One region of the Arthrobacter sp. STN4 genome, then DNA from elsewhere that is predicted to be linked to it. Evidence: riboswitches for the same ligand, from Rfam matches in the RefSeq annotation. Region 1 holds a riboswitch; each other region holds the start of a gene.
The links. Region 1 has a riboswitch for S-adenosylmethionine ahead of MMF96_RS12055 (DUF1737 domain-containing protein). Riboswitches for the same ligand answer to the same signal wherever they lie in the genome.
Positions count from the first base shown of each region.

Region 1 (5,729 bases):
GGACCGTGGAGCCGCACATGCAGGCCCTGCGCGAGTTCGGCCTGGCCGTCACGGCCCACAACGGCTTCTACCAGGTGCAGGCACCCTTCAGCGACGGCGAGGACAGGACCTTTGTGCTGACCGAGCGCGGGGACACGGTGACGGAAAACGCCATCATGGCCGCCGCGCACCGGGTGGGCACCACCGTCATCCGCAACGCCAGCCCCAACTACATGGTCCAGGACCTTTGCTTTTACCTGCAGGGCCTGGGCGTGGAGGTGGAGGGCATCGGCTCCACAACGCTGACCATCCGCGGCAAGTCACGAATCGACGTTGACATTGAATACGCGCCGTCCGAGGACCCGATCGAGGCCATGAGCCTGATCACCGCCGGCATCGTGACGAAGTCCGAGGTCACCGTCACGCGCGTGCCCATCGAGTTCATGGAAATTGAGCTCAAGGTCCTTGAGCAGATGGGCTTCCGCTACCGGAAGTCGGCGGAATACGTGGCCCGCAACGGCAAGACCCGCCTCGTGGACGTCACCACGCTCCCCTCCGAACTGCACGCGGCGCCGGACAAGATCCACCCCATGCCGTTCCCGGGGCTGAACATTGACAACCTGCCCTTCTTCGCCGTCATCGCCTCCTGCGCCGAGGGCACCACGCTGATCCACGACTGGGTCTACGAGAACCGCGCCATCTACCTGACCGAACTGAACCGCCTGGGCGCCGGCGTGCGCCTCCTGGACCCGCACCGCATCGACATCAAGGGCCCGACGGCGTGGCGCGCGGCCGAGATCGGCTGCCCGCCGGCGCTGCGCCCGGCCGCCTGCATCCTGCTGGCGATGCTTGCCGCCAAGGGCACCAGCGAGCTGCGCAACATCTACGTCATCGAGCGCGGCTACGAGGACCTGGCGGAGCGCCTGAACACCATCGGCGCGGAGATCGAATACTTCCAGGACTAACCCGCCGGGGACGGCGGCGTTCGAACTAGATCGCGGCGAGGGCCTGCGCCAGGTCCTGCTTCAGGTCGCCCAGGTCCTCCAGGCCCACGGAGAGGCGCAGCACGCCGTCGGACAGGCCGATGGCGGCGCGGCCCTCGGGGCCCATGGCCCGGTGCGTGGTGGTGGCCGGGTGCGTGATCAGGGACTTCGTGTCGCCCAGGTTGTTGGAGATGTCCACGATCCGCAGGGCGTTCAGGAGCTTGAAGGCGGCGTCCTTGCGGGTGCCGGACGCCGGCTCGGCCAGTTCAAACGTCAGCACCGTCCCGCCGGCCTTCATCTGCTTCCGGGCCAGCTCGTACTGCGGGTGGGAGGGCAGCAGCGGGTACTTGACCCAGCTGATCTGCGGCGCCGCTTCCAGGAATTCACCCAGGGCCAGGGCGCTGGCGCAGGAGGCGCTGACACGCAGGCCCATGGTCTCCAGGCCCTTGGTCAGCACCCAGGCGTTGAACGCGGACAGGGCCGGGCCGGTGTGGCGCATCAGGTTTTTCACGGGGCCGTCAATGAAGTCCTTCGTGCCCAGGATGGCTCCGCCGAGGACCCGGCCCTGGCCGTCGATGTGCTTGGTGCCCGAGTACACCACGACGTCCGCGCCAAAGTCGCCACAGCGCTGGAGCAGGGGCGTGGCGAACACGTTGTCCGCCACCACCTGGGCGCCCGCGGCATGGGCCAGCTCGCAGACGGCGGCGATGTCCACGATCTCCTGCATGGGGTTGGATGGCGACTCAAAGAACACGGCAGTGGTCGGCACGGCCAGGGCTTCGCGCCACTGGTCCAGGTCCGGGCCGTCCACAAACACCGTTTCCACGCCCCAGCGGGGCAGCAGTTCATTGAGTATCACGAAGCAGGAACCGAAGAGGGACCGGGAAGCCACCACCCGGTCCCCGGCACCCAGCAGCGCGCCCAGGGCGGTAAAGACGGCGGACATGCCCGACGCCGTGGCAAAGCAGGCCTCCTTGCCCTCCAGCAGGCGCAGCCGCTCCTGGAACGTGGCCACCGACGGGTTGCCATAGCGTGAATACACAAACCGGTCCACCCCGCCGGTGAAGGAGGCCTCGGCGTGTTCGGCAGATTCGTAGACAAAGCCGGAGTTCAGGAAGATGGCCTCGGACGTCTCCTGGAAGTTGGTCCGGTCCAGCCCTCCCCGGACCGCCTGGGTGTCTTCCGCCCACGTGGCGGCGTGCTTATTAAAGTTGCTCAAGTGTGTGTCCTTAGCTTTCGCTGGTGGGGCCGGGTTCTGAGGGTGCGGGGCGGTTACTTCCAGGGCAGGCGGCGGTTCTTCCAGCCGTTGACAATCCTGTCCCCGTAGCCGTCCGGCACGCCCTCAAAGCCCTCAAGCACGTTGAAGGCCGTGTATCCGGCGGCCGTGGCTGCCTCTGCGGCGGCAATGGAGCGGGCGCCGGAGCGGCACAGGATCACCAGTTCCCTGCCGGCGGGGACTGCCTGCTGCAGTTCGGCCAGGAAGTCCGGGTTGGGCCGGCCCGTCGCATGGCTCCACTGGATGAAGACCGGCTCGGCGTCGAGTGCGGACAGGTCCGGCACGCCGATGTGCGCCCATTCGCCGTCGGTGCGCACGTCGACCAGGACGGCCCCGGCGGCCACCTTGTCCCAGGCCTGGGCGGGTGCCAGGTCGCCGGCGTAGCTCATGCGATGCCCTCGCCGTCGAACTCCTCGGGGTCCTCCAGCTGCGAGACGGCGTTGGCGATGGCGGCGTCGGAGGCGGCCACGGCGTGGGGGAGGACCACGGCCTGGGCGCAAATCACGGACGTGCCGTTGAAGGTCACTGCAGGGCTTCCGTGCAGGATGTAGCCCTCGGCCAGGGCGGCGGAGATCCGCTCGCAAAAGGAGCTGTCATCCGGGCCGGTGATCAGCCGGTAGGCCAGCGGGGGTGCGTCAACGCTCATGGGTACTCCTCAAAGCAGGTGGCCGCGCCTGCAAGCGGGTACCGGGCGGTGGGAGGGCCGGAGGGGCCGGGCACGCCGCGGGCAGTTCGCGCTTGCAAGCCGCAGCCGTGGGTGGCCGGGTTTGCCGAGTAGTCACCTGAGGCACCCCGCCGAGACAGAGGGTTGCCGTCCAGCAAGTCAGGGCTTGGCGCTGGAACTCGTTACTCACTTGAAAACTAACATACCGCCCCTGGCTGCGGGTCGAACCGCCGGGGAAATGTGGCGCAACATGACGTCCCGGCGGCCTTCGGGGCGTCAGTGCACCTGCGCCAGCAGCGCGCTGAGCTCGGCCGTCAGCCGGGCCCGGACGTCCGCCGTCCCGATCTCCGTGCCGTCAATGGTGTTGACGGGCGCCAGCAGCCGGATGCTGGAAACCAGCCAGACGGCGTCGGCGTCGAGCAGGTCCGCCGGCACCAGCGGGCCGTAGCCAAGCTCCCAGCCGGCGTCCCTCGCCGCCGCAAACAAGGCGCCCTGGGTGGTGCCGGGCAAAATGCCGCTGTCCAGGTTGGGTGTGACAAGCCGCTTGACGGGCGCGCCGCCGTCGTCCTGCACGTGCGCCAAGAGGACGGACGACGTCGGCCCCTCCAACACGTGTCCGTCACTGCTCGTGAAAATCACGTCGTCGGCGCCCTGGGCGTGCGCATGGCGCAGGGCGGCCATGTTGACGGCGTAGGAAAGCGTCTTGGCGCCCAACAGCAGCCACGGTGCCCGGTGGGCCACGGTGCTGTCGTAGCCGCGGTCCAGCAGGATCACGTCCAGGCCCTTGGCGCGCTGCCCGGCCAGGGCGGGCGGGACGGCGGCGGCCTGCACCCAGGCCGTGGGGGTGTCGGCCCCCTCCGGGCCGCGGGTGGCGAACAGCTTGATGACGATGTTGGTGTTGCCGTGCTCGTCGGGCACCTGGAGCGAGGCGGCCGCGAAGGCGTCGACCGCCGTCGTGATGGCGCGCAGCCAGGCGTCGGCGTCGGGCACCTCCAGCGCCAGGGACTGTGCCGACGTGGCGAGGCGGTGCAGGTGCGCCTGGACCTTGCGGGGCGCGCCGTTGACGGCCAGCAGGGTTTCAAAGATGCCGTCGCCGCGGGTGGCGCCCTGGTCCGTGGCCAGGAGGGCGGGGGCCTCGGCGTCGGCGAGCCGGCCGTCGGGATGGGAGGGGTCCAGGAACACCAAAACAGTCATGGCTCGAGCTTAGTGCCCGGCACCGGTGCTTTCCTGCCCGGCCGGGGCGCCGCGAGCCGGTAGGCTAAGGTCACCTGACGCGTCATGGGCGCCCAACGAGGAGGCACTGCTTGATCTGGACAGCCTTCAGCCTTCCCGCCGGCCCTGCCTGGCTTTCGGTGCTGCTGATGGTCGTGGACCTGGGGATCCGCATCGCGGTGCTGGGCATCATCCCCGGCAACCGCCGCCCCACCACCGCCATGGCCTGGCTGCTGTGCATCTTTTTCCTGCCCTACATCGGGCTGGCGCTGTTTTTGATGTTCGGCAACTTCCGGCTCTCGCGGCGCCGGCGGGAGATGCAGGAGGCCGTCAACGTCCGCGTGGTGGAAGGGACGCGGGGGATTGCCGCGCAGGTGAAACCCTATGACGGGCCGTCGTGGATCAACCTGGCCGTGGAGCTGAACCGGAACCTGGGTTCCTTCCCGGCCCTGGGCGCCAATTCGGTGCACCTGATCGAGGGGTACCAGGAGTCCCTGGACGCCATGGCCGACGCCGTAAGCGAGGCCCACGACTTCGTCAACGCCGAGTTTTACATCATGAGCTCCGACTCCTGCACCGAACGGCTGTTCCGGGAACTGGAGGCCGCGGCGGCCCGCGGCGTCCGGGTGCGGGTGCTGTTTGACCACATCGGCTCGCTGCGCGTGCCGGGCTACCGGGACATGATCCGGCGGCTGAAGGCCAGCGAAATCCAGTGGCGGCGCATGCTTCCCCTGATGCCGGTGAAGGGCCAGTGGCGCCGCCCGGACCTGCGCAACCACCGCAAGATCCTGGTGGTGGACGGCCGCGTCGCCTTCACGGGTTCCCAAAATGTCATTGAACCGTCCTACCGCAGCAAGCGCAACGCCAAGGTGGGGCGCAAGTGGGTGGAGCTCATGGCCCGGCTCGAGGGGCCCATCGTGGGTACCTTGAACGTCATGTTCGCCACCGACTGGTCCAGCGAGACCGAGGAAAGCCTGGAAACCCAGCTGGCCGTCCACCACTGGGACTCCTTCGACGGCCGGGTGTTGTGCCAGGTGGTGCCCAGCGGCCCGGGCTTTGTTACGGAAAACAACCTGCGCCTGTTCAACACGCTGCTGTATTCGGCCGAGGAACGCATCACCATCTCCAGCCCCTATTTTGTCCCGGACGATTCCCTGCTCTACGCCATCACCACGGCCGCCCAGCGCGGGGTGGTGGTGGAACTGTTCGTCTCCGAGAAGGGCGACCAGTTCCTGGTCCACCACGCCCAGCGGTCCTACTACGAGGCCCTCCTGAAGGCCGGGGTGCGGATCTTCCTCTACCCCAAGCCCCTCGTGCTCCACGCCAAGCACTTCACGGTCGACGCCGATGTGGCCGTGATCGGCTCCTCCAACATGGACATGCGCAGCTTCTCCCTGAACCTGGAAGTGTCCGTCATGATGATCGACCAGGAACTGGTGCAGGAAATGCACGCCGTCGAGGAACAATACCGGGCCGTTTCCCGCGAGCTGCAGCTCCACGAATGGGTCACCCGGCCCGTCCTGGCCCGCTACGTGGACAACGTGGCCCGCCTGACGGCCACGCTGCAGTAGCTTCGGGTCCGGACGGCGGGTTCGGGACGGTTCTCGCGGCGGGC
Region 1 is NZ_JAKZGX010000015.1:30,522-36,250, forward strand. It holds gene MMF96_RS12040 (UDP-N-acetylglucosamine 1-carboxyvinyltransferase) at 1-944, shown strand, start outside; gene MMF96_RS12045 (O-succinylhomoserine sulfhydrylase) at 970-2,181, opposite strand; gene MMF96_RS12050 (rhodanese-like domain-containing protein) at 2,235-2,627, opposite strand; gene MMF96_RS12055 (DUF1737 domain-containing protein) at 2,624-2,884, opposite strand; SAM riboswitch class IV at 2,968-3,089, opposite strand; gene MMF96_RS12060 (aminodeoxychorismate lyase) at 3,179-4,096, opposite strand; gene cls (cardiolipin synthase) at 4,264-5,685, shown strand.

Region 2 (5,729 bases), on a different contig from region 1:
CGAGCGGCTGTGGAAGACCGGCCGGCTGCGCTCCAGCGTGAAGGCCGGCAAGGATGCCGCCGGGGAGAAGTTCAAGGACTACTTTGACTTTGCCCAGCCGCCGCACACGCTGCCCAGCCACCGGGTCCTGGCGCTGTTGCGCGGGGAAAAGGAGGGCGTCCTGTCCCTGGACCTGGCGGAGGCGGACACGCGCGACGCCGACGCCCAGGCCCAGGCACGCGCCCGGTACGAAAGCGCCGTGGCGCACTCCCTCGGCATCACCGGGTCCGGCCGGGCCGCCGACACCTGGCTCATGACGGGCGCCCGTCTGGCCTGGCGCACCCGCATCCTCACCCGCCTCTCCGTGGACCTGCGCGTGCGGCTGTTCCAGGCCGCCGAGGAGGAATCCGTGCGCGTGTTTGCCGCCAACCTGCGCGACGTCCTGCTCGCCGCGCCGGCCGGCAACCGTGCCACGCTGGGCCTGGACCCGGGCCTGCGCACCGGCACGAAGGTGGCCGTGGTGGACGGCACCGGCAAGGTCACCGCGACGGACACCATCTACCCGCACGCCCCGGCCAAGCGCTGGAACGAGGCCCTCGCAACGCTCGTGGCGCTGGCTGAAACACACCAGGTGGAGCTCATCGCCATCGGCAACGGCACGGCCAGCCGCGAGACCGACAAGCTGGCCGTCGAGCTGCTCGCCGAACTCAAGCGCCGCAACCCGGGCCGCGTGGTCGCCAAGCTGGTGGTCTCCGAGGCGGGCGCCTCCGTCTACTCGGCCTCCGCCCTGGCCGGGGCCGAGCTGCCCGGCATGGACGTCTCCCTTCGCGGCGCCGTCTCCATTGCCCGCCGCCTGCAGGACCCGCTCGCGGAACTGGTCAAGATCGACCCGAAGTCCATCGGCGTGGGCCAGTACCAGCACGACCTCACCCCGGCCAAGCTGGAACGCTCGCTGGACGCCGTCGTCGAGGACTGCGTGAATGCCGTGGGCGTGGACCTCAACACCGCCTCGCCCGCGCTCCTGGCGAGGGTGGCCGGCGTCGGGACCCTGCTGAGTGAAAACATTGTGGCGCACCGGAACGAAAACGGCCCGTTCACCAAGCGCCGCGAACTGCTCAAGGTGGCCCGGCTGGGCCCCAAAGCGTACGAACAGTGCGCCGGCTTCCTGCGCATCACCGGGGGAGCGGAGCCGCTGGACGCCTCCAGCGTGCACCCCGAAGCGTACGGGGTGGCGCGGAAAATCCTGGCTGCCGTGGGTGCGGACAAGGCGGAAATCTCCGGCGGCGTGGCTGCCGTGGCAACAGTCGACCCGCAGGCCTTTGTGGAGGGCGCGTTCGGCCTGCCCACCGTAAAGGACATCGTGGCCGAGCTGCAGAAGCCCGGACGCGACCCCCGCCCCCGCTTTGAAACGGCCACCTTCACCGAGGGCATCGAAAAGATCACCGACCTTTACCCCGGCATGATCCTGGAGGGCACCGTCTCCAACGTGGCGGCCTTCGGCGCGTTCGTGGACATCGGCGTGCACCAGGACGGGCTGGTCCACGTTTCGGCCATGAGCAATTCCTTCGTCTCCGACCCCCACACCGTAGTCAAGTCCGGACAGGTGGTGCGCGTGAAGGTGCTCGAGGTGGAGCCGGAGCGCAAGCGCATCTCGCTGACCCTGCGGCTGGATGACGAGGCGAAGGCCGCAGGACCCCGCCAGGCCCGGCCGGCCGAGGGTTCCCGCCAGGCCAAGGGGTCCGGCCAGGCCCGGCCGGCGGCCACCGCCATGGCCGAGGCCCTGCGCCGTGCGGGATTGGGGAAGTGACCACACCGGGGCGCTTCACATGTTCGGCACCGTGCAGGTTTGGCGCGAAAAGTCCAGCACATCTTCGCGCAGGGGTCATATAACCGTCATAATGTTGCAGCTTTGCGGGCCGGTCTCGCACACTGGTAGCAGGTCATGAGTGCCTGCGACAAGCCCCGGCTCGCAGGCCGGCAACCCTCCTTTCCGCGGCGGGGTGCCCCGGGTGAAGACCAGGCGTTGGGCCAGCCGGCCCCAACGCAAGCGCGGGCCGCAACTTCCAAGCCCGGCCCCCGTCGGTCCCTCGGACCAGGCGGGGCCATACTTGGACGGCCTCTAGTGTGTAAGGAGCTCACCATGAGCAACGCATGGTCCTTTGAAACCCGTCAGATCCATGCCGGCCAGGAGCCGGACGCCGCCACCGGCGCCCGGGCGCTGCCGATCTACCAGACGACGTCGTTCGTGTTCCCTTCCACGGAGAGCGCTGCTGCCCGCTTTGCGCTTTCCGAGCTGGAGCCCATTTACACGCGCATCGGCAACCCCACCTCCGACGCCGTGGAACAGCGCGTCGCCAACCTGGAGGGCGGCGTCGGCGCCCTGCTGCTCGCCTCCGGCCAGGCCGCCACGACGTTTGCCATCCTGAACCTCGCCCAGGCCGGCGACCACATCGTCTCCAGCCCCAGCGTCTACGGCGGCACCTTCAACCTGCTGGCCCACACGCTGAAGAAGCTTGGCATCGAGGTCACCTTCGTCTCCGACCCGGACAACCTGGACGAATGGCGCTCCTCCGTCCGGCCCAACACGAAGGCGTTCTTTGGCGAGACGGTCTCCAACCCGCGCCAGGACGTGCTCGACCTGGAAAACATCAGCGCCATCGCGCACGACGCCGGTGTGCCGCTCATCGTGGACAACACCCTGGCCACCCCGTACCTGATCCGCCCCCTGGAATGGGGTGCGGACATCGTGATCCACTCCGCCACCAAGTACCTGGGCGGCCACGGCAACGCCATCGGCGGTGTGATTGTCGACGGCGGCAAGTTCGACTTTGCCGCCAGCCCGGAGAAGTTCCCCGGTTTCAACACCCCCGACGAAAGCTACAACGGCCTGGTGTACGCCCGTGACCTCGGCGTGGGCAGCGCCCTGGGGGCAAACCTGGCCTACATCCTCAAGGCCCGCGTGCAGCTGCTGCGCGACCTCGGCTCCGCCATTTCCCCCTTCAACGCCTTCCTCATCGCACAGGGCATCGAGACGCTGAGCCTGCGCGTGGAACGCCACGTCAGCAATGCCGTGAAGGTGGCCGAATGGCTCGAGGCCAACGAAAACGTCGAGGCGGTTGCCTACGCCGGCATCCCCTCCAGCCCCTGGTTTGAGCGCGGCCGCAAGTACAGCCCCAAGGGCACCGGCGCCATCGTCTCCTTTGACATCAAGGGCGGGCTGGACGCCGGCCGCCGCTTCGTGGACGGCCTGGAGCTCCACTCCCACGTCGCGAACCTCGGCGACGTGCGCTCCCTGGTGATCCACCCGGCGTCGACCACCCATGCACAGCTGAGCGAGGAGCAGCGGCTCGCCGCCGGCGTCCGCCCCGGACTGGTCCGCCTGTCCGTCGGGCTGGAAGGCGTTGAGGACATCATCGCCGATCTCGAGGCCGGATTCCGCGCAGCCAAAACTGCGTGAGTGCCATGGAAAGGACGGCTGCGGAGGACAGCGTGTTTAGCCCGGACACCGACCCCGGAACGCCCGGCCCCGGAGGCAGCCCCTGGTCTGCCGCCGTCGGGCAGGGCGGCGGCGTGCTGCGCAGCGTGAACATCGGCAGCCTGCCGCTGGAGGCCGGGGGCGAACTGCCTGCCGTCACGGTGGCCTACGAATGCTGGGGCACGCTGGACGCCGCAGGCAGCAACGCCGTCCTCATCCAGCATGCCCTCACCGGCAGCACGCACGTCAGCCGCGGCGACTCCGAGGAGGACGGCTGGTGGGAGGGCCTGGTCGGTCCCGGCGCCGTGGTCGACACCAACAAGTATTTTGTGGTGGCGGCAAACATGCTCGGCGGCTGCTACGGCACCACGGGCCCGTCCAGCATTGCCGACGACGGCGCGCCCTACGGCTCACGCTTCCCCTTCGTCACGATCCGCGACTCGGTCCACGCCGAGGCGCGGCTGGCCGATGCCCTGGGCGTCACCGCCTGGCACGCCGTGATCGGTGGATCCATGGGCGGCGCCCGCGCCCTTGAATGGGCCGTGACGTTCCCCGAGCGGGTTCAGCGCTGTGCCGTCGTGGCGGCGTGCGCGGCCAGCACGGCCGAACAGATCGCCTTTGCCCAAGCGCAGGTGCTGGCCATCCGGCAGGACGCGAACTTTGCCGGCGGGGACTACTACGACGGCGCGGCGCCCGTCCTGGGTCTCGGGCTGGCCCGGCGGATTGCCCACATCACGTACAGGTCGGAGCAGGAGATGGGTGCCCGCTTTGGGCGCTCCGTGCAGCCCGGCGAGGACCCGCTGGGGCACGCCCGGCTGCGGCCTGCCGCCGGGGGTTCCGTGGAGGGGCGGTACCAGGTGGAAAGCTACCTGGACCACCAGGCGCGCAAGCTGGTCACCCGCTTCGACGCCAACAGCTATGTGGCGATCACCGAGGCGCTCATGAGCCACGACGTCACGCGCGGCCGCGGCACGCTGGGCGAGGCCCTGGCCCGCACCGAGGGCGTGGAGTTCCTGGTGGCAGCGGTCAGCAGCGACCGGCTGTACTTCCCGGCGCAGTCGGCGGAACTGGCTGCCGCCCTTCCCGGCGAGGTCCGGGTGCGCCACATCGACTCCGCCATCGGCCACGACGGCTTCCTGACCGAGGTGGGCGCCGTCGGCGAACTGCTCCGGGAGTCCTTCTTCGCGGAGTAGTCCGGCGGGGCCGCCGGGCCTGGCGCCGGGCGGTTCCCGGGCCGGGACGCGGCCGGCGCCTAGAAGTTTTTGAAGATCGCTTCGCGGTGGGCTGCGTACTGTTCGGCCGTGACCTGGCCGGCGCGGCGGGCGGCATCGAGGGCATCCAGCTGCCGCTTGAGCTCGGCCTCGGCCCTCATGCGCTCGTTGGCGAAGCCCATCGACTGTTGCCCCTGGGCGTTGTCGTAGGCCTTCATCGGGACGCCGTTGAGCAGCGTTCCGCCATGTGGGATCGGCGGATCCTGCCGGACGGTCCGGGACTGGATTCCGCGGGGCGGGGCATTGCGGGTGCGCTTGCGGCGGGAGGACGCCCGGACGAAGCTCGCCACCAGGGCCACGCCAACAAACACCAGGATCAACCACGGCGGGACTGCGCCGGATCCGGATGACGAGGCAGCCATGGTCCCGGCTGCCGAAGGGTCGAGCATAGTCAGCACAACACACCTCTTCCACGCTCAGGGACGCAGACAACTGCGCCTCCTTCCATGGTAGTCCGGAATGGTTCACCCCGGCCCGGGCGGGCCGGCAGGTGGCTAGTGCGAAAGCGGCAAACCCGTTCCCAGTCCCGGCCCAAACACCGGGCCGGCCGTTGGGCGCTTGGCGGACATTCCGTCGCCGGAGGAGCGGTGCCGCAGCCGGCGCAGCACCCAGGGGAACAGGAACTCGCGCGCCCACACCAGGTCCTCGGCCCGGGCGGCCTGCCACTTCTGCACAGGCAGCGGCTTCGGCAGCATCGGGAGCAGTTCGTGCGGGACGTTCAGCGTGTCCAGGACCATGATGGCGATGTTGTGGTGGCCCAGGGGGGAAAAGTGCAGCCGGTCCGGGGACCACATTTGCGGGTCCCTCAGCTGGCGCATGGACCACATGTCCGCCACGACGGCGTCGTGCCGCAGTGCGATGGTGCGGAGGTTTTCGTTGTACACGGCCACGCGGCCCCGCACCATGCCGAGCACGGGCGTGTCGCGGATGTCCGGTCCGTTGAACAACAGGACGGTGGCCCCGGCTGCGGACATCCTGCCCACGGCTGCATCCAGGCGTTCGGC
Region 2 is NZ_JAKZGX010000004.1:151,664-157,392, forward strand. It holds gene MMF96_RS05130 (Tex family protein) at 1-1,786, shown strand, start outside; SAM riboswitch class IV at 1,918-2,035, shown strand; gene MMF96_RS05135 (bifunctional o-acetylhomoserine/o-acetylserine sulfhydrylase) at 2,120-3,436, shown strand; gene MMF96_RS05140 (homoserine O-acetyltransferase) at 3,442-4,647, shown strand; gene MMF96_RS05145 (hypothetical protein) at 4,707-5,123, opposite strand; gene MMF96_RS05150 (SGNH/GDSL hydrolase family protein) at 5,220-5,729, opposite strand, start outside.
Region 2: it holds a riboswitch for S-adenosylmethionine, as region 1 does, so the genes downstream of both, MMF96_RS05135 (bifunctional o-acetylhomoserine/o-acetylserine sulfhydrylase) here and MMF96_RS12055 (DUF1737 domain-containing protein) in region 1, are expected to answer to the same signal.

Region 3 (5,729 bases), on a different contig from region 1:
CATGGCCGCGGTGGGCGGCGGCTATTCCGACGGCGCGCAGCACTCGCAGACGCTGTGGGGGACGTTCGCGCACCTGCCGGGCATGAAGCTGGTGGTCCCCTCCAACCCGTACGACGCCAAGGGGCTCATGACGGCGGCCATCCACTCCGACGACCCCGTGGTGTACATGTTCCACAAGGGCGTCATGGGGCTGGCCTGGATGGCGAAGAACAAGCGCTCCATCGGTGCCGTGCCGGAGGAGGACTACGTGGTGCCGATCGGCAGGGCCAAGGTGGTCCGCGAAGGCACGGACGTGAGCATCGTGACGCTGTCCCTGTCCGTCCACCACAGCCTGGATGTGGCGGAGAAGCTGGCGGGGGAGGGCATCAGCGTCGAAGTGCTGGACCTGCGCTCGCTGGTGCCGCTGGACCGTGAGGCAGTCATCGCCACCGCAGCCAAGACCGGCCGCGTGGTCGTCGTGGACGAGGACTATGAATCGTTTGGCCTGTCCGGGGAAATTGCGGCCACGATCACCGAACACGACCCCACGCTGCTCAGGCACTTCAGCCGGGTCTGCGTGCCGGACGTGCCCATTCCCTACGCCCGCGAACTGGAATATGCTGTGTTGCCAACGGCCGCACGCATTGAGGCCGCAATCCGGACGGCGGTCACTGCATGAAGGAAATCCTGTTCCCCATGATGACGGGCGACGCCTCCGAACCCGGCGTGCTGGCCACCTGGTACGTTGCCGACGGTGACGCGGTGGCCGAAAAGCACCTGCTCGCCGAGGTGGCCATTGACAAGGTCGACGCCGAGATCTACGCGCCTGAAGCCGGCACCGTCCGGCTGCGGGTGGAGGAAGGCGACGAGGTGGCCCAGGGGGCGGTGATCGCGGTCATCGAGTAGCCTGGCGCCCTCCCCGCCGCGGTAGCCTGCCATCGGGCTGCTGACACCTCAAGGAGAACACTCATTTCAGCCACGTTTAACCACACCATCATCGCCTCGCGGGACCGCGAGGAGTCAGCGCGCTTTTACACCGGGCTGCTCGAAGCGCGCCCGGTCCCTTCATGGGGCCCGTTCACCAACATCCTCCTGGACGGCGGCGTGATGCTGCAATTTGCCGAACCGCCGGTGGAGATCCAGATGCAGCACTACGCATTCCTCGTGGACGACGCACATTTTGACCGCGCCTACGCCCGCCTGGTGGCCACGGAAGTGCTGCACTGGGCTGACCCGCAAATGACGCGGCCGTACGAGACGAACACCGAGCACGGCGGGCGGGGTGTTTATTTCAAGGACCCTTCCGGGCATGCCCTGGAACTCATCACGCGCCCGTACCTGTGACGGGGCTACTGGACGGCGAGCCGGAAACCGATCCGGTGCCCGGACCGCACGCCGGTCTGCGCCACGGTGACCACCAGGGTGCCGATTTCCGGGATCCACTGCGCCGGGCGCACGGCCCGGGCAAGCGCATCGAGCAGTTCGGCCGGTTCGGCGGACCAGTACTGGCGGTGGCCGCCGGGGGTGAAAAAGGTGACGGAACCGAGGTTGGTGTCCACGGCGGGGAGCACCGGGATGCCCTCGGGCCGGCGCCGGGCGGCGGCTTGGGCCCCTGTGGCCGGCTGCGTCCGGGAGGTGCGGTGGGTGCGGTTGACGGAAGTAATGGTCATGGTCATTGCCCTTTGGAAGTGCTCTTGCCCGTGGCCGGTTGGCCGCGGGCCGCTTCCTCATCCGAGCCACCCTGTGAACATGGGGTTGGCGTGCGACCAGTCGGAGCTTGGTGTCGCATCTCTTGAAGCTGGCACCACACTAGCCGTTTAAGGCATGACGGCGCGGGGCGGCGTAATAAATTACGCCGCCCCGCGCCTTAGTGCATGTCGCGGGTGGTCGATCCCGTGGAGACTTGGGCGTCGGACCTGCCAAGACCCGGCTACCGGGCCTTGGTCAGCGCCTCGATGGCGTGAACATTGGAATCGCTGGCGGCTGCCGCGGGCTGCCTGACCCACGTCTCACGGACTTGGGCCGTTGTCGAAGATCGCGACGCACCGGTCCGGGGGCGAGGACCAAACGACCCGGATGCGTCCGGTATCGGCTCGCTCGCCTCGACCCAGCGATTGTCGCAGTCAGAAGAGTGGCCGTGTGGACGGAAATCTTGTCCCGTACAAGGCTCGTTCACCGGGCATTTTTGCGGGCGGGGTCTACGGGAATCCGCCAGCCACGGAAGTCCGAAGATTTCCAAGTGAGAACATTTCGCTCGCTCCTGCACCGCTGCCCGACCGGCTTACGGGACAGTCCGAAATGCCTATCCGGACGGACCCCTTCCGGGTGCTTGCGAGGATAGGACGGCGGGGGATCGCTACCTGTTGCCCAACTCGGAGTAACCGATCACCCGCGCGTAAGCGCCGCCATTACCCGCGTTTGCGCACTGTCTCGATCCACACCCGCAGCGACCAACGCACGATCCAGGCGGTCGCTATGGACACTCAGTACCCCGAACAATAGGTGCTTGATCCCGACGTGATCGGAATGAAGCTCCCGCGCGGTGCGCTGCGCCGCCTTGAGGACCTCCAGAGACATGCGGGTGAACGGCAACGATTCTGAGGTGTCCTGCGGACCAGCGGAGGCGAAACGCATTATCGCATCACGCACTTCATCCGGCCAGACGCCCAGCGCCGTCTGCACCGTGTTCGGATATGCGTGCAAAAGCCCTAATAGTAGATGCTCGGGAGCGATGTACGCGTCATGCATCATTGCCCTTGACTCTTCCTGAGCAAGGACCACCGCCCGCCGGGCACCGTCGGTGTAATTCCCAGAAAACTTTGAACCGCTCATGCCCTGAAGCGTAGTCTTCGCGGCGCGCCGGCACCACGGGCGCGCCTCCCCCGGAGGAGGATCTCCTAGCCCGGCCGCTAATCGAGCAGCGGCCGTGTCAGGCGTTCCCGCTGACGGTTCGTCATACCGGCAGCTACGCAATGGGGCATGCGGGCCCGCCTCGGTCAATCGTGAAGTTGTTCAGTCGGGTGTTCTGCGATCAGTAGCGCCTTCTCGAGGTAGGCCTCCCAGTCGTTTCCGGCGTTCGTGCGGATCCAATCCACGAGCTTTGGGACGTCTGGATGCGAGGTGAGTGCTTTGATGAGCTTTCCCCTCCTGCCGATGTTTTGGGTGCTTGCGAAGGTCAAGTACTCGTTGAGCGTGTCTCGGACGGCCCATTCGAAACTGTCGACAATCGCATCGTCTACGGGCGGAGGTTCTTCGCCGTGCACTGCGGCGGAGCGCACACGAGAGTACAGGAACCAGGTGGCGTTCGGTTCCCGGAATCCGCCGGACACGACGTGGCTCAGGACGAGCTGCCGGAAGGCCAGCATGTCTGCCTTGAGCCCCTCGGACGTGTCGCCAAGTAGTGCTTCGAGGGCAAAGAATGAGGTAAAGGAGCGCGATGAGTGGTTCGTCGGCGAACCGAGCGCGTTCCATCCAGCGAAGTGCCAGATCGGCCTTCTTGTGGATGTCTGTCATGGGGGTCGCTGACATCGTCCAGACTGGCCGGTTGCTTATGCTGTCGAGGCTGGACGGCCCCAGTGTAAGTTCGTACGCGATATCGCCGCGGGATCGCCATCCGGACAAATTGTTGCTGAAGGCGTAGGCGACGGCAGGTCGAAATCTGAGCTGGCGGTCGTTGATCCCGTTGTGGTCACGCAGCCCAACGCGCGCGACACGGAGGGCATGCGCTAGGAGAGTCTGTGCTCTCTCGGCCATTTTTCCGAGGTTGGTGCCCGTGACGGGGATCGCGGCCACGCAGCCGATGGGCGGCGCGAGATCGAACCACGGCGCGGTTGTGGTTGGAATGCTTGAGTCGGTGACGGGCAGGAGTTGCAGCCCGAGCAACATAGCGGGGGCGTCGATGGCCAGATATTCGATTGGGAGGAAACAGACGAGCTCGAGCAGTTCGCGGGAGTGCTTCGTGATGTACTGCTGAACCTGATCGGTCTCGGGGTCAGCCCAGGCCCGGGCGATGAAATCCTGGAGCGTGTCGGTCGACTTGTCCATGTGCTCGAAGCTCGGATCCCGCTCGAGTGCTTCCTCTAACCCGTTCATCGCATCGACGACAGCTTGAGTCACAGCCAGCATTTTTGATTCTGGACGAACGAGATCAAGCGGAAGGCGGAAACTCATCGAATGGTCGTCCTCGGCACTGCTCTTGACCCTTGCCAAGCGTTGGAGTTCGGCCAGAAGTTCCTCGACTGTCCTGGTTTTGGTGGCCACGACTTCAAGATTGCAGCGAGATGCGCCGAGGAGCAATGATTCCTGGATTCAGTGGGCCCGGCTGACGCGAGCCGTCACCCAGCCGCGAGCTTGTCCCGCACGAGGTTCGCCCTACGGGACACACAAACAGGCAGTAGCCAGTGAGTCCGCCTCTGACTTTCAACCGCAACCTGACCCACCGCCAGTGCCATGAAATCCGGTTTGGTGACACGCCAGTGACATGAAACCCGAATTGGCGACTGGTGGCTCCGGATACTACCAGCGCCCGCAGCGGCCGTGGTGATGGGAAGATGCACGAGTAAACATTGCCTGACAGGCAACATTGGTTGCTCACTGGGCTAAGCTGTGGTTGGGGCAAGGGTCGATGGGAATCGGTCCGGCTCGTAGCTATAGAGTCACGGAGGGTGCACGTGGCCCTGACAAGCAAGGAGCGAAGATGAAGGCACTACCCGTTGAACCAAGCCTGGCACCGGTGGCGATAGGATCCCGGATCCGCGCCGCACGCCAGGCCCAGCGCCTCACCATTGAACATGTTGCCGACGCCACCGGGCTCACGAAGGGTTTCCTGAGCCGGGTGGAGCGCGACCTGACCTCTCCCAGTGTCGCGTCCCTGGTGACCCTGTGCCAAGTCCTGTCCATCTCCGTCGGTGAACTGTTTGCCGTGCCGGAGACCCACCTGACCCGCAGCGGCGAGGGGCCGCGCATCTTCCTGGGCGGCGAGGGCATCGTGGAGCGGCTGCTGACGGCCCGCTCGGAGCGGCGCGTCCAGATCCTCGGCGCCACCATCGAGCCGTTCGGCCGCGGCGAATCGGAACTGTATGCGGTGGACTGCGACGTGGACGTGCTTCACATCATCAGCGGGGAACTGACCCTGATCATGACCCAGGATTCGTACGAGCTCAAGGCCGGGGATACGCTGTCGTTCCCCGGCCGGGAGCCGCATTCCTGGGAAAACCGCTCCGCCGAGCCGGTGGAGGCGCTGTTCATCCTGGTCCCGGCGGCGTCCGGATCGGGACAGTAGCGCCCGTGCCGCGTCAGGCGAATACCTAAGTTCCCACCTGCCCGTTCACGGCAAACTCATAGCGAACGCGTGGATAGTTGAATCGACAACCACCCGGCACGACTGTGAGAGCGAGGGCACGCCATGGCACCAACGCCTGACGGCAGGAAGATCGCCAAGGCCGTCACCTCCATGGTGGCCATGGGCGCCGTGGGGGCGGCCGGACTGGGCAGTGTGGCGCTGTACGGCACCATCACCGCCGCAGCTGCCGCGAAGGCATCCGCCACCCAGGGCAGCACCACCCCGGCCCCGGGCTCCTCGGGTTCGTCGTCGGACCCGGGCCTGCGGTCCGGGTCCACGTCCGGGACCCAGCTGTTGCCGGGCAACGGCGGGCCCAGCCTGTCCCGGTCGGCAGGTTCCTGAGGTGGCGTCCGGCCACGCCACGGCACAACGGGCCTGGCAGCCCTGGGGGCTGTCCGCCTCGGTGGTC
Region 3 is NZ_JAKZGX010000012.1:26,531-32,259, forward strand. It holds gene MMF96_RS10460 (alpha-ketoacid dehydrogenase subunit beta) at 1-658, shown strand, start outside; gene MMF96_RS10465 (biotin/lipoyl-containing protein) at 655-885, shown strand; gene MMF96_RS10470 (VOC family protein) at 973-1,323, shown strand; gene MMF96_RS10475 (hypothetical protein) at 1,329-1,649, opposite strand; SAM riboswitch class IV at 1,665-1,777, opposite strand; gene MMF96_RS10480 (Clp protease N-terminal domain-containing protein) at 2,365-2,811, opposite strand; gene MMF96_RS10485 (hypothetical protein) at 2,976-3,344, opposite strand; gene MMF96_RS10490 (cupin domain-containing protein) at 4,676-5,260, shown strand; gene MMF96_RS10495 (hypothetical protein) at 5,384-5,662, shown strand; gene MMF96_RS10500 (FAD:protein FMN transferase) at 5,664-5,729, shown strand, end outside.
Region 3: it holds a riboswitch for S-adenosylmethionine, as region 1 does, so the genes downstream of both, MMF96_RS10475 (hypothetical protein) here and MMF96_RS12055 (DUF1737 domain-containing protein) in region 1, are expected to answer to the same signal.

Region 4 (5,729 bases), on a different contig from region 1:
CGGGCGCCGCTGCAGTCCCGCGACTCCGACCTCATGGTCGGTGCGCTGCGCGCCCTGGGCTCCGGCATCGAGGAGGTGCCCGGCACAGGGTCCGTGCCGGACCTGGCGGTCACCCCGATCCCCGCCGGACACGCCGTCCACACCGCCGTTGATTGCGGCCTGGCCGGCACCGTCATGCGTTTTGTGCCGCCGATCGCCGCGCTCCTGCGGGGTGCCGTGGCGTTCGACGGCGACCCCGCCGCCCGCGTGCGGCCAATGGCGCCGGTCCTGGCAGCCCTCCGGGGCCTCGGCGTCCGCGTCGAGGGCGGCACGGACGGCTTCATGCCGTTCACGGTCCACGGCACCGGCACCGTGGCCGGCGGACACGTGGCCATCGACGCCGGCGGCTCCTCGCAGTTCATCTCGGCACTCCTGCTGGCCGCCGCCCGCTTCGAGGGCGGACTGCACCTGGAACACACCGGCACGTCGGTGCCCAGCATCGACCACATTTCGATGACGGTCAAGGTCCTGCGCTCCCTGGGCGTCAGGGTGGACGATTCCACCCCCAACCACTGGATCGTGGAACCCGGACCCATCGCCGCGTTTGACGTGCAGCTGGAACAGGACCTCTCCAACGCCGGGCCGTTCCTGGCGGCAGCCCTGGCCACCCGCGGCACGGTGCGCATCCCCCACTGGCCGGCGGACACCACCCAGGTGGGTGACAAGTGGCGGACCATCCTCCCGCAACTGGGCGCCACCGTCACGCTGGAGGACGGCGTGCTCACCGTGACCGGCGGGCCGCAGATCCTTGGTGCCGAGCTTTCCGACACCAGCGAGCTGGCACCGTCGGTGGCCGCCCTGTGCGCACTGGCGTCCACGCCGTCGCGCCTGCGCGGGATCGCCCACCTGCGCGGCCACGAGACCGACCGGCTCGCCGCCCTGGTGGCCGAGATCAACGCCCTCGGCGGGGACGCCGTCGAAACGGAGGACGGGCTCATCATCAACCCGGCCCCGCTGCACGGCGGGCTGTTCCACAGTTACGAGGACCACCGCATGGCCACTGCCGGCGCCATCATCGGGCTGGCCGTGCCCGGCGTCGAGGTTGAAAACATCGCCACCACGGCCAAGACCATGCCAGACTTCCCGCACATGTGGGCGGACATGCTTGCCCAGACGGCCGCGGTGGGGACTGCCGGGCGTGGCTAGGGACTACAGCAACTGGGACGAATCCGATGTGCGCGTCCGCGCCAACAAAAAGGGCAGCCGGCCGCGCACCAAGGACCGGCCCGCCCACGAGGACGCCGTGATCGGGCGCATCACCACCGTGGACCGCGGCCGGTACACGGCCATCGTGGACGAGGACACGCCGGCCGAACGGGTGGTCATTGCCGCACGCGCCCGCGAGCTGCGCCGCTCCCCCGTGGTGGCCGGGGACTTTGTGGCGCTGGTGGGCGACACCACGGGCACGCCGGACACCCTGGCCCGCCTGGTGCGCGTGGAGAAACGCCGCACCCTGTTGCGCCGCAGCGCGGACGACACCGACCCCGTGGAGCGCGTGGTGGTGGCCAACGCCGACCAGCTGGTCATCGTCGTGGCGGCGGCGAACCCGGAACCTCGCACTGGCTTCATCGACCGCGCCCTGGTGGCCGCCTACGACGCCGGCATTGCCCCCATCCTGCTGATCACCAAGGCGGACATCAAGGACCCGTCCGGGCTGCTCGCCAATTATGACAACCTGGACATGACGGTCATCATCAGCCGCACGGCCTCCGCCGGTGCGCCCGACGCCGCCTCCGCCATTGACGCCCGCAGCGACGACGGCGACTCCGCCCTCCTGGCGGGGGGTGCCGTCGAACAACTGCGCGGGCACCTGGACGGCAGGGTCAGCGTGCTGGTGGGCCACTCCGGCGTCGGCAAATCCACCATGGTCAACGCCCTGACCGGTTCGCAACGGGCCACGGGGGGCGTCAACGCGGTCACGGGGCGCGGCCGGCACACTTCTTCCTCCGCCCTGGCGCTGCGGCTGCAGGACGGCGAGGCCGGCTCGTGGATCATCGACACCCCCGGCATCCGCTCCTTCGGGCTGGCCCACGTGGACGCGGACCGGATCCTGCATGCCTTCCCGGACCTGGAGCCCGGCACCGACGACTGCGAACGCGGCTGCAAGCACGACGACGCCGCCGTCAACTGCGGGCTGGACGCCTGGGTGGCCGGCGGCCATGCCGGGGATGCGGGCCCGGCCCGGCTCGCGTCCCTCCGCCGCCTGCTGGGCACCAGCACCCGCACCGAGGGCCGCGCCGAGGCCAAGGAGCTTGGCACCCTGGCGTAGCGCACATGCGGGTGGAGGGCGTCATCCCGCACTTTGGCCCCATCTACCGATAGCGTGTTGCCTATGACTGTCCAACCCCAGACGTACAATGACGACCTCCGCCTGGCCCACGTCCTGGCTGACACCGTCGACTCCCTGACGATGTCACGCTTCAAGGCCCTTGACCTGAAGATTGAAACCAAGCCGGACCTGACCCCGGTCACGGACGCGGACAAGGCGGCCGAGGAATCCATCCGCAGCCAGCTGTCCCGGGTGCGCCCGCGCGATGCCGTGCTGGGCGAGGAGTTTGGCAGCAGCGGCCACGGCTCGCGCCGGTGGATCATCGACCCGATCGACGGGACCAAGAACTTTGTGCGCGGCGTGCCGGTCTGGGCCACGCTGATTGCGCTGGTGGACGAGGGCCGGCCCGTGGTGGGCGTGGTCAGCGCCCCCGCCCTGGGCAAGCGCTGGTGGGCGGCCGAGGGCACGGGCGCGTATACGGGCAAGTCGCTCGCGTCCGCCACGCGCATCCGCGTCTCCAACGTCTCCGAGCTGGCCGACGCGTCCCTGTCCTACTCCTCGCTGACCGGCTGGGCGGCCCGCGGCAACCGGGAGGAGTTCCTGGGCCTGACCGACGACGTCTGGCGAACCCGGGCCTACGGCGATTTCTGGTCCTACTGCCTCGTCGCGGAAGGGTCCGTGGACATTGCCTGCGAGCCCGAACTGAACCTGTACGACATGGCCGCCCTGGTGCCCATCGTGACCGAAGCCGGCGGCCGCTTCACCTCCCTGGACGGAGTGGACGGCCCCTTCGGTGGCAACGCCCTGGCCACCAACTCCATCCTGCACACCGAGGTGCTGCGCCGGTTAAACCCCGGCTGGGACGACCTCCTCTCCTAAGCGGCCCGGCACCCGCGCAGGTTGTTGCACAGCGGCCGGTCGCGGGCCCGGCCCGAACCGGTGGTGCAGCAAATGCGGGTTGGAACCCAGGCGCCAAACCGGTGGTGCAGCAAATGCGGGTTGCAGCCGGGCTTGCCCGCATGTGCTGCACCGCCGAATGCCCCGACGGGGCACAAGTCGCCCCATCTGCACCGCCGAATTCCATGGCTGGGAAAATGAGGGCTGGAACCCGCCGGCCCGAACCGGTGGTGCAGCAAATGCGGGTTGCAGCCCCGCCCCAACGAGCCGCAGCAATGTGTCGTAACAAATGCGCACGCTGCCGCGGCTGGGCTAGCCTTTTGGGCATAGGTCACGAGTGCCAGCGCTAAACCCCGGTTTGCTGGCCGGCAACCCTCCTTTCGCGGCGGGGTGCCCCGGGTGACGACCTGGCCAGGCCGGAACGGTCTTGGCAAGCGCGGACATTTTTTCGTTCCCGGCGGCTTCGCCGCGACGGAATGGTCCCTTCCTTTTGGGAGCCCCCATGAGTTCTGCAACCCTTGAAACAGCCCGCCTTTCCGACGCACCCCTGCTGCCCGTGGCGGGCCGCGACCTGGCAGCGCCGTTGATCCACGGCGGCACCGCCAGGTATGCCAACCTGGACTACGCGGCGTCGGCGCCGGCCGTGGACGAGGTGGCCGCGCACCTGGCCGAGGTGCTGCCGTACTACGCCAGCGTGCACCGGGGCGCCGGCTTTGCCTCCCAGGTCAGCACCTCACTATACGAAAACGCCCGACGCACGGTGGCCGACTTCGTCGGTGCACGCCCCGGGGACACCGTCATTTTCACCCGCAACACGACCGATTCGCTGAACCTGCTCGCAGCTTGCGTGGAGTCGCTCCTGGCGGGGCAGGGGCGCACCGGGGGCCCTTCCAACGACCATGGCGAGGTGCTGTACCTGGACATCGAGCACCACGCCAACCTGCTGCCGTGGCAGGGGCTGCCGCACCGCTCCGTGGTGGCCGGACACACCCTCGAGTCCACCCTGGGCCGGGTCGCGACGCAGTTGCGTGCCGGCAACGTGGTGCTGCTGGCCGTCACGGGCGCCTCCAACGTCACCGGCGAGGTGCTGCCGATCGCCGAGCTCGCGGCCCTGGCCCACCGGCACGGTGCGCGGATCGTGGTCGATGCCGCCCAGCTGGCCCCGCACCGGCGCCTCGACCTGGCCCGCGACGGGATCGACTACGTGGCCTTTTCCGGCCACAAGCTCTATGCCCCGTTTGGTGCGGGCGTGCTGGTGGGCCGTCCCGACTGGCTCGACGCCGGCCGCCCGCACCTGGCCGGCGGCGGCGCCGTGAAGGACGTGCGGCTGGAGTCCGTGCTCTGGACCGACGGCCCGGCCCGCCACGAAGCCGGTTCGCCCAATGTGCTCGGCGCCGCCACGCTGGCGAAGGCCGCCGAGGTGCTGGCCGCCCTGGATGCCGAAACGTGGCACGCCCACGAGCAGGAACTGCGCTCGCACCTGGTGGCCGGGCTGGAGGCGCTCGACGGCGTCACCGTCCACCAACTGTTCGCCGACTCCGGCTCGTACCCCGGCAGCGGCACCATCGGCGTCGTCAACTTTTCCGTGGAGGGGTACGACGCCGGCCTGGCCGCGGCCTACCTGTCCGCCGAGCACGGCGTGGGCGTGCGGGACGGCAGGTTCTGCGCCCACCCCCTGCTGCGCCGGGTGGGCCTGGCCTCGGGCTCGCTGCGCGCCAGCTTCGGGGTGGGTTCCCGCCGCACCGACGCCGACCGGCTCATTGACGGCGTGGCCGCCCTGCTCCGCGACGGCCTGGGCTGGGACTACGTCGTGGACGCCGGACGCTGGGTGCCCGCCAACGACACCCGCAGCTTCCCCTCCTGGGCGCCCAACACGCCCGGCACGGCCGGTGCCGCCCCCTGCTCCACCCGCTGAGCCCGCCGTCGAACGCTTCCGCCGCGGTAGAGTGGAGCGGCGGAATCGGCACAAGCAAACAGGCGGAGGACAATGGCAGGCGCGGGCGGACCGGTTTTTGACGACGTGCGGCGGCTCGAGTTGGCCGGCGCCTTCCAGGAGGGCGGGGAGCACTATGACAAGGTGCGCCCGGGCTACCCCGGCGAGTCGCTGGCGTGGCTGGCCGCCGGCCTCGACGTCCGCGACGCCCTGGACGTAGGCGCGGGGACCGGCAAGTACACCCACCTGCTGGCCGCACGCGGCTGGCGGGTCAGCGCCGTCGACCCGTCCGGTGACATGCTCGTCCAGCTGCGCCGCAACCTGCCCGGCGTCGCGGTGCGGCAGGGCACGGCCGAGGACACCGGCCTGGGCGCGGCGTCCATCGACCTGGCGGTGGCCGCCCAGGCCTGGCACTGGTGCGATCCCCTGGCGGCGAGCACGGAAATGGCACGGGTCCTGCGCCCCGGCGGCGTCCTGGGACTGGTCTGGAACCAGCTGGACGTCAGCGTGCCCTGGGTGCACCGGCTGTCGCGGATCATGCATGCCGGCGACGTCCACAAGCCCGGTTTCCGTCCGCATGTCGGTCCCGAA
Region 4 is NZ_JAKZGX010000002.1:32,464-38,192, forward strand. It holds gene aroA (3-phosphoshikimate 1-carboxyvinyltransferase) at 1-1,185, shown strand, start outside; gene MMF96_RS02325 (ribosome small subunit-dependent GTPase A) at 1,178-2,308, shown strand; gene hisN (histidinol-phosphatase) at 2,372-3,187, shown strand; SAM riboswitch class IV at 3,535-3,648, shown strand; gene MMF96_RS02335 (aminotransferase class V-fold PLP-dependent enzyme) at 3,708-5,120, shown strand; gene MMF96_RS02340 (class I SAM-dependent methyltransferase) at 5,193-5,729, shown strand, end outside.
Region 4: it holds a riboswitch for S-adenosylmethionine, as region 1 does, so the genes downstream of both, MMF96_RS02335 (aminotransferase class V-fold PLP-dependent enzyme) here and MMF96_RS12055 (DUF1737 domain-containing protein) in region 1, are expected to answer to the same signal.